3 regions of the Bradyrhizobium commune genome follow, and region 2 is predicted to be linked to each of the others. Evidence: predicted binding sites of a transcription regulator. Region 2 holds the regulator's gene; each other region holds the start of a gene.

Region 1 (4,119 bases), 110 kb from region 2:
GAAAAAGGTTTTGCTGGCTTCGGCCAGTTTGCTCGCATTCGGTGCGTTCGCTTCCGCCTCGGCTGCCGATCTGGCGGCCCGCCCCTACACCAAGGCTCCGGCTCCGATGGCCGCTGTCTACAACTGGACCGGCTTCTATCTCGGTATCGTCGGTGGCGGCGCCTGGGAAGACTCCAGCAGCCCCCGGATGCAGGGCGGCTTCGTCGGTGGTACCGCCGGTTACAACTGGCAGACCGGCAACGTCGTGTTCGGCCTCGAGGCCGATGGCGCCTGGGCTGACGTCAACGCTTCGGCGTCGGCTCTCGGCATCACTGTCTCCTCGAAGACCGACGCGATGGGCACCGTGCGCGGCCGCATCGGCTACGCCGTCAACCAGATCCTGTTCTACGGCACGGGCGGTTATGCCTGGGTCGACAACAAGATCTCCGTCAGCGCGCTCGGCGTGACTGTCTCCGACACCAAGTGGCACTCCGGCTGGACCGTCGGTGCGGGCGTCGAAGCGTTCATCGCTCCGCAGTGGTCGATCAAGGGCGAGTACCTCTATCGCAGCCTCGGCAGCGAGAACTACTTCTCGAACCTCGGCGTTCCCCTGGCGTCCGGCACGCTCAACTTCCACACCGTGCAGGTCGGCGTGAACTATCACTTCGGCGGCCCGATCGTTGCCAAGTACTGAGCTGTAGTACTGAGCTTCGTCTCCAACGCCATCGCGTTACGAAAGGCCGGCCTCGCGCCGGCCTTTTTGTTTTCGCTGACGCCTGCGCCGGACCGTCATTGAGTCGTGAGGCGCGAATCGCGCCCACCAATGGTTCGGCGAGTTGGGGATTTGCAATGAAGAGATGGGCGCTGGCCGCGGTCGGCTTGTTCGCACTCGGCGCGGCGGCGCCGGCCGATGCCGCCGATCTTCCGCTCTACGGCAAGGCGCCGGTTGTGGCGCCCGTGCTCGCCTTCGACTGGACCGGCGTCTATGCCGGCATCAATGGCGGCGGCGGCCTCGCCCATTCCTGCTGGAGCATCACAGCTGCCGGTGGCGTTGCCATCGACCCGCCCGTCGGCGAAGGCTGTCACAACGCGAGCGGCGGCACGGTCGGTGCCCAGCTTGGCTATCGCTGGCAGAAGGGACACTGGGTGCTCGGCGCGGAGGCCGAGGGCAACTGGGCCGACTTCAAGGGCAACAATGTCAGCCTCATTGTGCCTCCCATCAACAACCGCACCAAGATCGACAGCTTCGGTCTGTTCACCGGCCAGCTCGGCTACACCGTGAACGGCCTGCTGTTCTACGGCAAGACGGGCGCGGCCGTCGCGCACGCCAAATACGACGAGTTCATTCCGGGTGTTGGCGTGGTGTCCAACAATCTCACCCAGACCCGCTGGGGCTACAGCGCCGGCTTCGGCGTGGAATACGCCTTTGCCGAGAACTGGTCGGTCGGCGGTGAATACGACCATCTGTTCCTCGGACATCACGGCGGCGACCTCGCAAGCCCGAGCCTGCTCCCACCCGTGCGCACCGAGAAATTCGGCCAGGACGTCGATATCGGGTTGATCCGCGTCAGCTACCGCTGGGGCGGCCCGGTCGTCGCCAAATACTGATCGCCCAAAGACCGTTTCCAAAGGACTCCTCCAGGTCCTGCTCGCGTGCGGATTGCCCCCAGATCCGCATCCACAAGCGAACGAAGGGCCGGCCTGGTGCCGGCCCTTCGGCTGTTCCGCGCGCCTCTCCTGCCAGATGCCGCCAGCGCGCCAACAATCCGTTGACGATTCGCAAGTCCCACTGGAAATCCGCGCCCGTTCTTCCTACGTTCGCTGGCAACCCCATCGGCGCCGTTCCCGGTTCCGGGCGAAGCGCGCCTTCACCATTGGCGCGATCGCGCGCCCTTGGGATTCCTTGAGGACCAGCGGATGGATGAAGTGATCAAGGCCAAGCGCCAGCAGCAGAACGCGGGATCCAGCCTGCGCGCAATTACGATCCGTGGCGCGCGCGAGCACAACCTCAAGAACATCGACGTCGAGATTCCCCGCGACAAGCTCGTGGTGTTCACCGGCCTGTCCGGCTCCGGCAAATCCTCGCTCGCCTTCGACACCATCTACGCCGAAGGCCAGCGCCGCTACGTCGAATCGCTCTCGGCCTATGCGCGCCAGTTCCTGGAGATGATGCAGAAGCCCGACGTCGACCAGATCGACGGCCTGTCGCCGGCGATCTCGATCGAGCAGAAGACGACCTCGAAGAACCCGCGCTCCACCGTCGGCACCGTCACCGAGATCTACGATTATATGCGCCTGCTCTGGGCCCGCGTCGGCGTTCCCTATTCGCCCGCCACGGGACTTCCGATCGAGAGCCAGACCGTCTCGCAGATGGTCGACCGCGTGCTGGCGCTGCCCGAGGGCACCCGCCTCTATCTGCTCGCCCCCGTCGTGCGCGGCCGCAAGGGCGAGTACCGCAAGGAGCTCGCCGAATGGCTTAAGAAAGGCTTTCAGCGCGTCAAGATCGACGGCACCTTCCATGAGCTCGCTGAAGCGCCGGCGCTCGACAAGAAATTCCCGCATGACATCGACGTCGTCGTCGACCGCATCGTGGTGCGCGCCGACATCGGCCAGCGCCTCGCCGAAAGCTTTGAGACCGCGCTGAAGCTCGCCGAGGGCCTTGCGGTGGTCGAGTTCGCCGATGCCCCTGCTGCGGCGCCGGTCGAGGAGAAAAAGAAGACCGCAAAGATCCACGACAAGAGCGGGCCCGAGCGCATCCTGTTCTCGGAAAAGTTCGCCTGCCCCGTCTCCGGCTTCACCATCCCGGAGATCGAGCCGCGCCTGTTCTCGTTCAACAACCCCTATGGCGCCTGCCCCGCCTGCGGCGGCCTCGGCGTCGAGCAGCATGTCGATGAAGATCTCGTCATCCCCGACAAGGAGATGGCAATCGGCAAGGGCGCGATTGCGCCCTGGGCCAAATCGTCGTCGCCCTACTACACACAGACGCTGACGGCGCTCGGCAAGCACTACAAGTTCACACTGACCACCAAATGGAAGGATCTGCCGAAGAAGACGCAGAACGCGATCCTGCATGGCTCCGGCGAGGAGGAGATCAAGTTCTCCTATGAGGACGGCGTCCGTTCCTACGACACCAAGAAGCCGTTCGAAGGCGTCATCACCAACATCAACCGCCGCTACCGTGAGACCGAGAGCGAGTGGGCGCGCGAGGAGCTGGCAAAGTATTTCCACGACGTGCCCTGCGGCAGCTGCAACGGTTTCCGGCTCAAGCCCGAGGCGCTCTGCGTCAAGATCGGCGGCAAGCACATCGGCGAGATCTCGGAGCTGTCGGTGAAGGGCGCCGGCGAGTGGTTTTCGACCGTGCCGGAGGCGCTGAACAGCCAGCAGAACGAGATCGCCGGCCGCATCCTGAAAGAAATCCGCGAGCGCCTCACCTTCCTGCTCGACGTCGGCCTCAACTACCTCACCCTCTCCCGCTCCTCCGGCACGCTGTCCGGCGGCGAGAGCCAGCGCATCCGCCTCGCCTCGCAGATCGGCTCGGGGTTGACGGGCGTGCTCTACGTGCTGGACGAGCCCTCGATCGGCCTGCACCAGCGCGACAATGCCCGCCTGCTCGACACGCTGAAGCGGTTGCGCGACCTCGGCAATACCGTGGTCGTGGTCGAGCATGACGAGGACGCCATTCGTCTCGCCGATTACGTGCTCGACATCGGCCCCGGCGCCGGCATGCATGGCGGCCACATCGTCGCCGAAGGCACGCCCGACGAGATCATGCGCAATCCGAAATCGCTGACCGGCAAATACCTGACCGGCGAGCTCGAGGTCGAGGTGCCGGAGCGGCGGCCGCCGAACCATCGCCGCACCATCAAGGTGGTCAACGCGCGCGGCAATAACCTCAAGAACGTCACGGCCGAAATTCCGCTCGGCCTGTTCACCTGCGTCACCGGCGTCTCCGGCGGCGGCAAGTCGACGCTGCTGATCGACACGCTCTACCGCGCCATCGCCCGCAAGCTGAACAACGCCAGCGAAGGCGCCGCCCCGCACGACCGCATCGAGGGCCTCGAGCACATCGACAAGATTATCGACATCGACCAGTCGCCGATCGGCCGCACCCCGCGCTCGAACCCCGCGACCTATACCGGC
Region 2 (4,119 bases):
TCGACTGGATGATCGCCGTCACGCGCTGGGTGGCCGCGCTGCCCGGCGCGGTCGGCCACGTCGGTGCCTTCGGCACCGGGCCGCTGGTCGCCGCGAGCCTCGGCCTCGTCCTGATGGGCCTGCTGCGCACGCCCTTGCGCTGGTCCGGCGCGCTCGTGCTGGCGGCCGCGATCGTCTGGGGACTGTCCGTCCGGCAACCCGACATTCTGATCGCCGGCGACGGCTCGAGCGTGGCGGTGCGGGGCAAGGATGGGCAGCTGCATTTGATCAGGGCCAGCAAGGACAGCTTTCTGCTGAAGGAGTGGCTCGCGGCCGATGCCGATCCGCGTGATGCCGGCAGTGCTTCGCTGGCCGACGGCGTGTCCTGCGACGAGTCCGGCTGCGTAACGCCGCTTGCCGATGGGCGTATGGTCGCATTGGCGCTGCGCATTGACGCGCTGACCGATGATTGCAGCCGCGCCGCGCTGGTGGTGACTACCCGGCCCGCGCCGCCGGATTGCGCAGCCATGGTGGTCGACCGGCCGCATCTTGCACGGCAAGGCGCATTGGCGCTGACGCGGCGCGGCGACGGCTTTGCGGTTCAGGCTGTGAAGGCGAGGGGCACAGACCGTCCCTGGTCGCCGGCGGCGGCCGGCGATGGGGATTCCGAACTGACCCTCATGCCACGGTCGGCGGCTCCGCGCTCCAAGGACGCAACGCCATCGGAGTCCGACCTGCAGGCCGAAGACTGAAATCTTCTCAGCCGATCGGCAGGCGGGTGATGATCGGTTGCCTGTCGGCGATGGTCTGCGGCACGTGCTCACGCTCGCCGACCGGCTGGGTCACCGGCAATTGCAGCACGGTTGCGCGCTGACCTTCGACGAGCTGTGTCACGAGCACGTACTTGCCGTCGGGGAATTCGATCGCATCGTGATGGCGATCGGGAATGTGCGGATCGATCCTGCCGAACTTGCCGACGCGGGAGTTGATGGTGCGCGTCCAGATCCAGCGATTGTCGTAGCGGACGTTGTCGGCGAAGGCGAGCTCCGTTCCCGGCAGCAGGCAGACCGCGACGGACATGTCGGCTTCGGAAGCGAAGCCGCGCGTCGAGGTGCCGCGGAAGGTTGTCGTGACGATCGTCTCGCCGATCTGGGCGGGCCGCGTCGCGACGGCGTGCAGGCTGTAGTCACACATCGGGGTGCTCCTCAATCAGGATAGAGCACCCGCGCCTCTTCTGAGGCGCAGGCCCCTATCAGAGTGGAAGCCTGCAAGCGTCTGCTTGGTTGTGGGCGAATCTGCGGCTGCGGGTCCGCAAGCTCCGATCACATTATCTTTTTCGAATCCGCGAGGAACAAAGCCTGTTCACCTGCATTCTGCGATGCGAGTAAGTTAGCGGCCAGCGGGCGCCGACCAGCCCGAATATTGCCAGGCAGGCTGCGACGGTTGCTCGACCGCATTGCGGGCATTGCGGAATTGTTCGCTGGTCGTCGTCTCCGGTGCCTTGCGGGCATGGCGCTGCGACTGGGCGGCGAAAACTTGCGGCGCCGATGCTGCGATCAACGCCATCGTGACTGTGCTCAGAACGATCTTGCGCATGGTTGTCTCCTCGGCCTTTCAAATCCGCGAAGCAAGGAGTGCTTCGTGCGGTGTGCCGGGGATGTAGCGCTGAAGGGGTGGCCGGATAATCTGTGCAAAACCAGAAAGACTATCCAGCCGAAGCGGACAATCGTCCGCTCCAATCGTTAATGCGCAGTTGCCAACCGCAGCATTCTCAGTATTTGCGGTAAAGCCCGATGAGCTTGCCCTGAATCTTCACGCGGTTGGGCGGCAGGATGCGGACCTCATAGGCGGCGTTGGCGGGCTCGAGCGCAATCGAAGCGCCACGGCGGCGGAAGCGCTTCAGGGTTGCTTCCTCGTCGTCGATCAGCGCCACCACGATGTCACCGGTGTCGGCAGTCTCGTTGCGCTGGATCAGCGCCATGTCGCCGTCGAGGATGCCGGCCTCGACCATGGAATCGCCGCGCACCTCGAGCGCGTAATGCTCGCCCGAGCCGAGCATGTCCGGCGGCACGCTGATGGTGTGGCTGCGGGTCTGCAACGCCTCGATCGGCGTGCCGGCCGCGATGCGGCCCATCACGGGGACCGCAACGGGACGCTCGCCGTCGTCTGCCGGCGGGCTGGAGGTCGTGCGCACCTTGCCGAGGTTGCCCTCGATCACGCTCGGCGTGAAGCCGCGGCGGCTACCGGCGGCGGCCTGGAGCTCGGGCAGCTTGATCACCTCGATGGCGCGGGCGCGGTTGGGCAGGCGCCGGATGAAGCCGCGCTCCTCGAGCGCGGTGATGAGGCGGTGGATACCCGATTTGGAGCGCAGGTCGAGCGCGTCCTTCATCTCGTCGAAGGAGGGCGGCACGCCGCTTTCCTTCAGCCGCTCGCTGATGAACCGCAGAAGCTCGTATTGTTTGCGCGTTAGCATCTCGACCAAAATCCCCCGGTTGATGTCGTTCGATTCCGAGACGTTCAGTTCGGCATTAAGCCGCTAGATGCTCGAAACAAATCATGAACGGACACTATATGTTCGATATGTGTTCCGCAACTGCTTAATTTAGCGTGAACGCCGCAAAGTTGGCGGATCGCGTGTGGCGCGGGCTTTCAGAGCGGCAGGCGCAGTATCGCGCAAGGCGAGCCTGCCTCGGCTTTCGGCGCGAATGGCGCGCGCACGAGAAGTGCCTGTGCCGCAGCGAGATTCGCCAGCAGCGAGGAATCCTGATGATCGACGGGGAGGGCGATCAGCGTGCCGTCGTCACGCTCTACCAGACGCGCGCGGAGATAATCCTCGCGCTGGTCATTGGCGCCGACATCGCGGCCGAGCACGGCGTGCTCGCGGCGGTGGTGAATCACGGAGCGGCCCGACAGCGCGCGAATCAGCGGCACCATGAACAGGAAACCGCAAACGTAGGACGACACGGGATTGCCGGGCAGGCCGATCACGCGCATCGCGCCGAGCCGGCCGTGCATCATCGGCTTGCCCGGCCGCATCGCGATCTTCCAGAACGCCATTGCGACGCCCTCGGCCTTGAGCGCGTGCTGGACCAGATCGTGGTCGCCGACGGAAGCGCCACCCGTGGTGATCAGGATGTCGGCGCCGCTCTCGCGCGCGCGGCGGATGCCGGCGGTGGTCGCCTCCAGGGTGTCGGCGGCGACCCCGAGGTCGACGGTGTCGGCACCCTCGCGGCGGGCGAGCGCGTGCAGGGCGTAGCCATTGGAATAGACGATCTGGCCGGGGCCGGGCGTGGTGCCCGGCCGCACCAGCTCGTCGCCGGTCGCGAGGATCGCGACCTTCGGCTGGCGGCGGACAGCGAGGTTTGGATGATTCATGCCGGCGGCGAGCGCGAGATCGCGCTCGGTCAACCGGGCGCCCTTGCGCAACAGCACGTCGCCCTCGCGAAAGTCGATTCCGGCGGGGCGGATGTGCCGCCCGGTGACGGCGGCCTCCTTGACCGTGATGCGTTTGCCGTCAGTGACGGTGTCCTCCTGGATCACGACAGCGTCGGTACCATCGGGAACGACGCCGCCGGTGAAGATCCGCACCGCTTCGCCGGCGCGGACGGTTCCCGCGAACGGCCGGCCAGCCGCGACCTCTCCGATCACGGTGAGCTGCGAATCGATCGCTGCCGCATCGCTTGCACGCACGGCATAGCCGTCCATCGCCGACATCGCCTGCGGCGGCTGCGTGCGCTTTGAAGCAACATCGCGCGCAAGCACGCGATGAAAGGCATCGTCGAGCGCGATCGTCTCCTCAGGCAATGGCTCCGCGCCCGCGAGCACGGCAGCAAGCGCATCGGAAACCGGCATGAGGGCCACGGTGAACTCCCGCTACAAATCGAAGAAACTTGGTCGGCAAGGTTCTAGCTGAGCGGAGGGGCTGAGGCAAAAGGGGCGGCCGCCGGCAGGAGTCTTTCCGTCAGTGCCGACCCAGGTCAATTTCCCCAAGTCAATTTCGAATTGCTGTTGGCACCCGTGAGCGGCCAGTGGCGGCTGTTCGGATTATCCGCCAATCTCGGCACCGGTGCTACCGGCTGCGGGCCCGTGCCTACACAGTCGCCGACATCGTTCGCGCCGCCACCATCGGCCGAGAAGCAG
Region 3 (4,119 bases), 2.0 Mb from region 2:
GGGCGGTTCCATGCGTGCGAGAAAGTCGCCAAAAAAATCTCCAAGCCTGATCTCTTCCGCCGGCCTCATCAGGCTAATGACGCAGGCAATGATGGGCGCAGCGCTTGGTCTTGCCTTCACGCTCACGCTCATTCTGGCCAATCCTGCGATCGCGGAATTGGTGAACCATGGCGAAAGCGGGGCGGTCTTCGTCTTTGTGGTCTCGCTGGTGACGACATTTGCGATCGGTGCAGCGCTTACGGGCGTTGTGTTCATCCTCAACGAGGACAAGGAATCTTGAAGCCCGCGTGATGTACATGCGGCGCTTTGTTCGGAACTCCCGCGGCCAACGGCGGTTGGCTGCCTGCGTCAATTCAACTCAGGGAGTTCCCACGCATGAAGACGACCAAGCTCGCTCTCGCCGTGATGCTAGCAACCAGCCTCACAGCCGCGCCGTTTGCCGCGCAGGCCAAATCGCACAAGGCGAAGCACGACTCCTCGACCTCGTCTTCGCAGACGACGGGCGCCAACACCAAGTCCAAGGGCAGCGATGCCTCGGGCCAGGGTGGTTCTGGCCCCGGCTCCGATCAGGGCGGCACCATGTCGAACAACAAGGGCGCCACGAGCAACACCAAGTAGGCTCGCTGCAGTTCCCGAAGGGCCCCGCGACCGGCGGGGCCTTTTGCATTGCTGCGCGGTCAAGGCCACATGGTCGGCGCGCGGGTCAGGGCCTCCCGGCCGGCCCGCTTCAGATCGTCGACCGAGCAGCGCCCCGTTCGTGCCGCTTCGCGCAGTTTCTCGGCAACACGCTCGCGCGTCGTCACCTCCGACCAGGGAATGCCGGCACAGACTTCATCAAGCACCGCCCGCAGCAGGGCAGTCATTTCGGCATCCGGCATTCACGAGCTCCGGCATGTCGCGTTGTGCGACCGCTTTAGCTGCGTCGGATGTCAGTGATGTTAAGGCTTGCTGCCTGCGGAATTCGTCTTCACGAGATGGTCGAGCTGCGCCCGCTTGCGCGCGATCAGGAGCTGGGCCGCAGCGTCGTCGAGGCCCGCTCGCTGCAATTGGCGGATCGCGGAGCCAAGCTCGAGGAGCTCGGCGCGCAGTTTCAGGATCCGGTAGCTGTCCGGGTCGTCCTCCACCGCGCGCCTCCAAACCTCTCAGCGGAGCAAAACTCCCAAGGGAGGATGTCTCAGCGGCGCACCGCCAGGCGTGCCGGCCTGCTCTCGCTCTTCAGCGGACGCAGACGAACCCGGTCGCGGACATCCGGCAGCACGTCGCCACCGCCGGCCGCCTTCCACTCGCCAATCAGCAGGTTGATTTTCCGGCGCAGATCGATCTGCGCCAGGGCCTTTTCGGTGCAGTCGCGGTCGCGATTGACGAGGTCGCGCACAGCTGCCTCGATGGAGGCCATCTCCAGCCTCAAGGCACTGACTTTACGTCGGATTTCATTAATTCTGTTGTCCATGGCTTGTTAGAACAAAATAAGAACATATAGTCAAGTCACGATTCCAGGATGGAGAGCGGACATGCAGGTTCAGGGTAAATACGACGCCAAGGTTTTCCTGATGGAGCAGATGACCCGTGCGCAGGGGTTGAAGCTGAAACGGCTGAGCGAGGAGGCTTACCAGCCCGCGCAGTACGATCGGGATCTATCCTTCACTGAAGCGGCGCACCGCATCCAGGTGCTCGAGGCGGAGATTGAGCTGGCGAATTCGTTCTGAGCGCGTGCCGCGCAATCAGGAACGTTGCCTGCGTCATCCGGTTCTCTCCCCGGGCCAAGGGAGAGAGTTGATGGCACGCAAGGCAACGAAGCGCCGCTATTCGTCTAGCGCCGGCGACGATGTCGCGCGCGAGATGCGGCGCTACAAGAAGGGTACGGCGAAAAGCGGCCCCGGCGGCCGTGGCGGACGCGTGAAAAGCCGCAAGCAGGCGATCGCGATCGGCCTGTCAGAGGCACGCAAGAAGGGCAAGAAGGTCCCGGCGTCGAAACGGACGACGGCCAAGAAGTCTGCCAAGAAGAGGTCGGCGCGCAAATCCGCCAAGCGGTGACATTGGCCGGCGTCAGATCATGCTGCCCGGCATGAAGCAGCGGATCGAAATGCCAAACGCAGTCTTGACCGGCCAGACCATGGTGCGGCCGGCACGGTTCGGCTCAGTGATGACGGCATCATCGGGGACTTCGACCCACTGGCCATCGAGCCGCACCCGGTAATGCCCTTTGAACGATTCCCAATCGGGATCGGCCACAGCCACGCCATCCGCATCCGAGCAGCACGGACCGAGATGACTGCGCAGGCTGTCGAACCAGGGCTTCAGCGGCGAGTCGGCGTAGCGGCCGTCATCGCGCCCCAAGGCGCTTCCGGTCGACAGAACGAACGGCGCCACGAGCAGCGCGCACCTCAGCGAGAGCTTCAATCGATCCATGTCGGCACCGATCAATGCGAACCACCGGCCGGTTCCACAAGGCGGCCGGACGTCCGAAGTTCCACTCGGCGATTCACCTTGGCGTCTTCATTGCCGCCAAAGCGCAATACGCTACTCCTGAGTCTGGCCAGCGAACGCGGCTTTTTCGGACGAACCCGTCATCATTGCTGCCGTTAACGCGAATGTTATCGCCAGCCTGTGGGTATCTCGCAGGTGAGAACGAAAAAGGCGGCCCGCAGGCCGCCTTTTGGATTTGCGTCGACCAGTTCGGGCTTAGGCCAGCGGCACCGCGACGAACCGGGTCGCCTCGGCGCTCTTCACCTGCAACAACACGCTGTTCTTGCCGGACGATTTGGCCTGTGCGAGCTCAGAGCGGACGTCGCCGACATTGGCGACCGGCTTGCCGCCGACATTGAGGATGACGTCGCCGGTCTGGATGCCGCGCTGCGCGGCTGGTCCCTGCGGATCGACCTCGGTGACCACGACGCCCTTCTGGCCTGCGCCCTGGACGTCGCCGGCCGGCGCCAGGCTGAGGCCAAGGCGCGGCGTGCCCGGCTGCACCTTGCCGTCGTCGGACTTGCCGTTTCCTTGTGCCTGCCGCTCGTTCGGCAGCTCACCCAGCGCCAAGGTCACCGTCTTGCTCTCGCCCTTGTGGAAGACGTCGAGCTTCACCGACGTGCCCGGGGCCAGAGTCGCGATGGTGCGGGCGAGGTCGCGGGAGTCCTTCACCGCGTTGCCGTTGACGGCGGTGATGACGTCACCCGCCTCGATGCCGGCCTTGGCCGCCGGGCTATCCGCTTGCGGATTGTCGACGATCGCACCACGCGCCTCTTTCAGGCCGAGGCTGTCGGCGATGTCAGCCGTCACCGGCTGCACCTGCACGCCCAGCCAGCCGCGCGTCACTGCGCCCTTGTCCTTCAGCTGCGCGACCACGAGCTTCGCGGTCGTGGACGGAATGTCGAAGCCGATGCCGACCGAGCCGCCCGAGGGCGAGAAGATCGCGGTGTTCACACCGATCACATTGCCGTTCATGTCGAAGGCCGGACCGCCGGAATTACCCTTGTTGATGGGAGCATCGATCTGGATGAAGTCGTCATAGGGCCCGTTGCCGATGTCGCGGCCGCTGGCCGAGACGATGCCCGCGGTCACGGTGCCGCCGAGGCCGAAGGGATTGCCGACCGCGACCACCCAGTCGCCGATGCGCGGCTTTTGCTCGGAGAATTTCACGAACGGGAAGTTCGCCTTGCCCTCGACCTTGATCAGCGCGAGATCCGTCTTGGGATCGGTGCCGACCACCTTCGCGGTGTAGATCGTGCCATCATCCGTCGTCACCTGCACCGACTGGGCGTGATCGACGACGTGGTTGTTGGTCACGGCATAGCCATCAGCCGAGATGAAGAAGCCGGAGCCCTCGCCCGTGATCACCTGGTGACGCTGACGCGGCATGCCGTTCATCCCGCCCGGGAACTGCCGCGAGAACTGGTCGAACGGCGAATCCTCGTCGGAATCCATCCGGTTCTGTTGCAGCATCGCGCTCTTGTCGTTGTCCTGGTCGATCTTCACCCGCACCGAGATGACGGCGGGTTTGACCTTGGCAACGAGATCGCCGAAGCCCGGCGGCGTCGCAGCGGTCTCCGCGGCCTGCGCGGGCGAAATCAGGGAGGTCACGCCGAACGGCACGGACGCGGGCGAGCTGGCCAGCACGGCCAC

What was found. Region 2 encodes LexA, which represses DNA repair genes until DNA is damaged. Its sites were predicted from a motif close to TGTTCNNNNTGTGTTCNG; they were not measured.
Region 1: uvrA (excinuclease ABC subunit UvrA) is a predicted target of LexA. The motif match lies at 1,784-1,801, and genes of this name have one in related genera.
Region 3: IC761_RS26315 (DUF3072 domain-containing protein) is a predicted target of LexA. The motif match lies at 1,458-1,475, and genes of this name have one in related genera.

What each region holds. Positions count from the first base shown of each region.
Region 1 covers NZ_CP061379.1:3,713,517-3,717,635, reverse strand. Annotated here, with positions in the region: gene IC761_RS17495 (outer membrane protein) at 1-673, shown strand, start outside; gene IC761_RS17490 (outer membrane protein) at 829-1,587, shown strand; gene uvrA (excinuclease ABC subunit UvrA) at 1,897-4,119, shown strand, end outside.
Region 2 covers NZ_CP061379.1:3,604,142-3,608,260, forward strand. Annotated here, with positions in the region: gene IC761_RS16950 (ComEC/Rec2 family competence protein) at 1-731, shown strand, start outside; gene IC761_RS16955 (hypothetical protein) at 739-1,173, opposite strand; gene IC761_RS16960 (hypothetical protein) at 1,369-1,575, opposite strand; gene lexA (transcriptional repressor LexA) at 1,751-2,452, opposite strand; gene IC761_RS16970 (molybdopterin molybdotransferase MoeA) at 2,629-3,840, opposite strand.
Region 3 covers NZ_CP061379.1:5,594,066-5,598,184, forward strand. Annotated here, with positions in the region: gene IC761_RS26290 (hypothetical protein) at 89-280, shown strand; gene IC761_RS26295 (hypothetical protein) at 376-618, shown strand; gene IC761_RS26300 (hypothetical protein) at 678-878, opposite strand; gene IC761_RS26305 (hypothetical protein) at 939-1,124, opposite strand; gene IC761_RS26310 (hypothetical protein) at 1,175-1,396, opposite strand; gene IC761_RS26315 (DUF3072 domain-containing protein) at 1,512-1,706, shown strand; gene IC761_RS26320 (DUF6496 domain-containing protein) at 1,777-2,034, shown strand; gene IC761_RS26325 (hypothetical protein) at 2,047-2,409, opposite strand; gene IC761_RS26330 (Do family serine endopeptidase) at 2,683-4,119, opposite strand, start outside.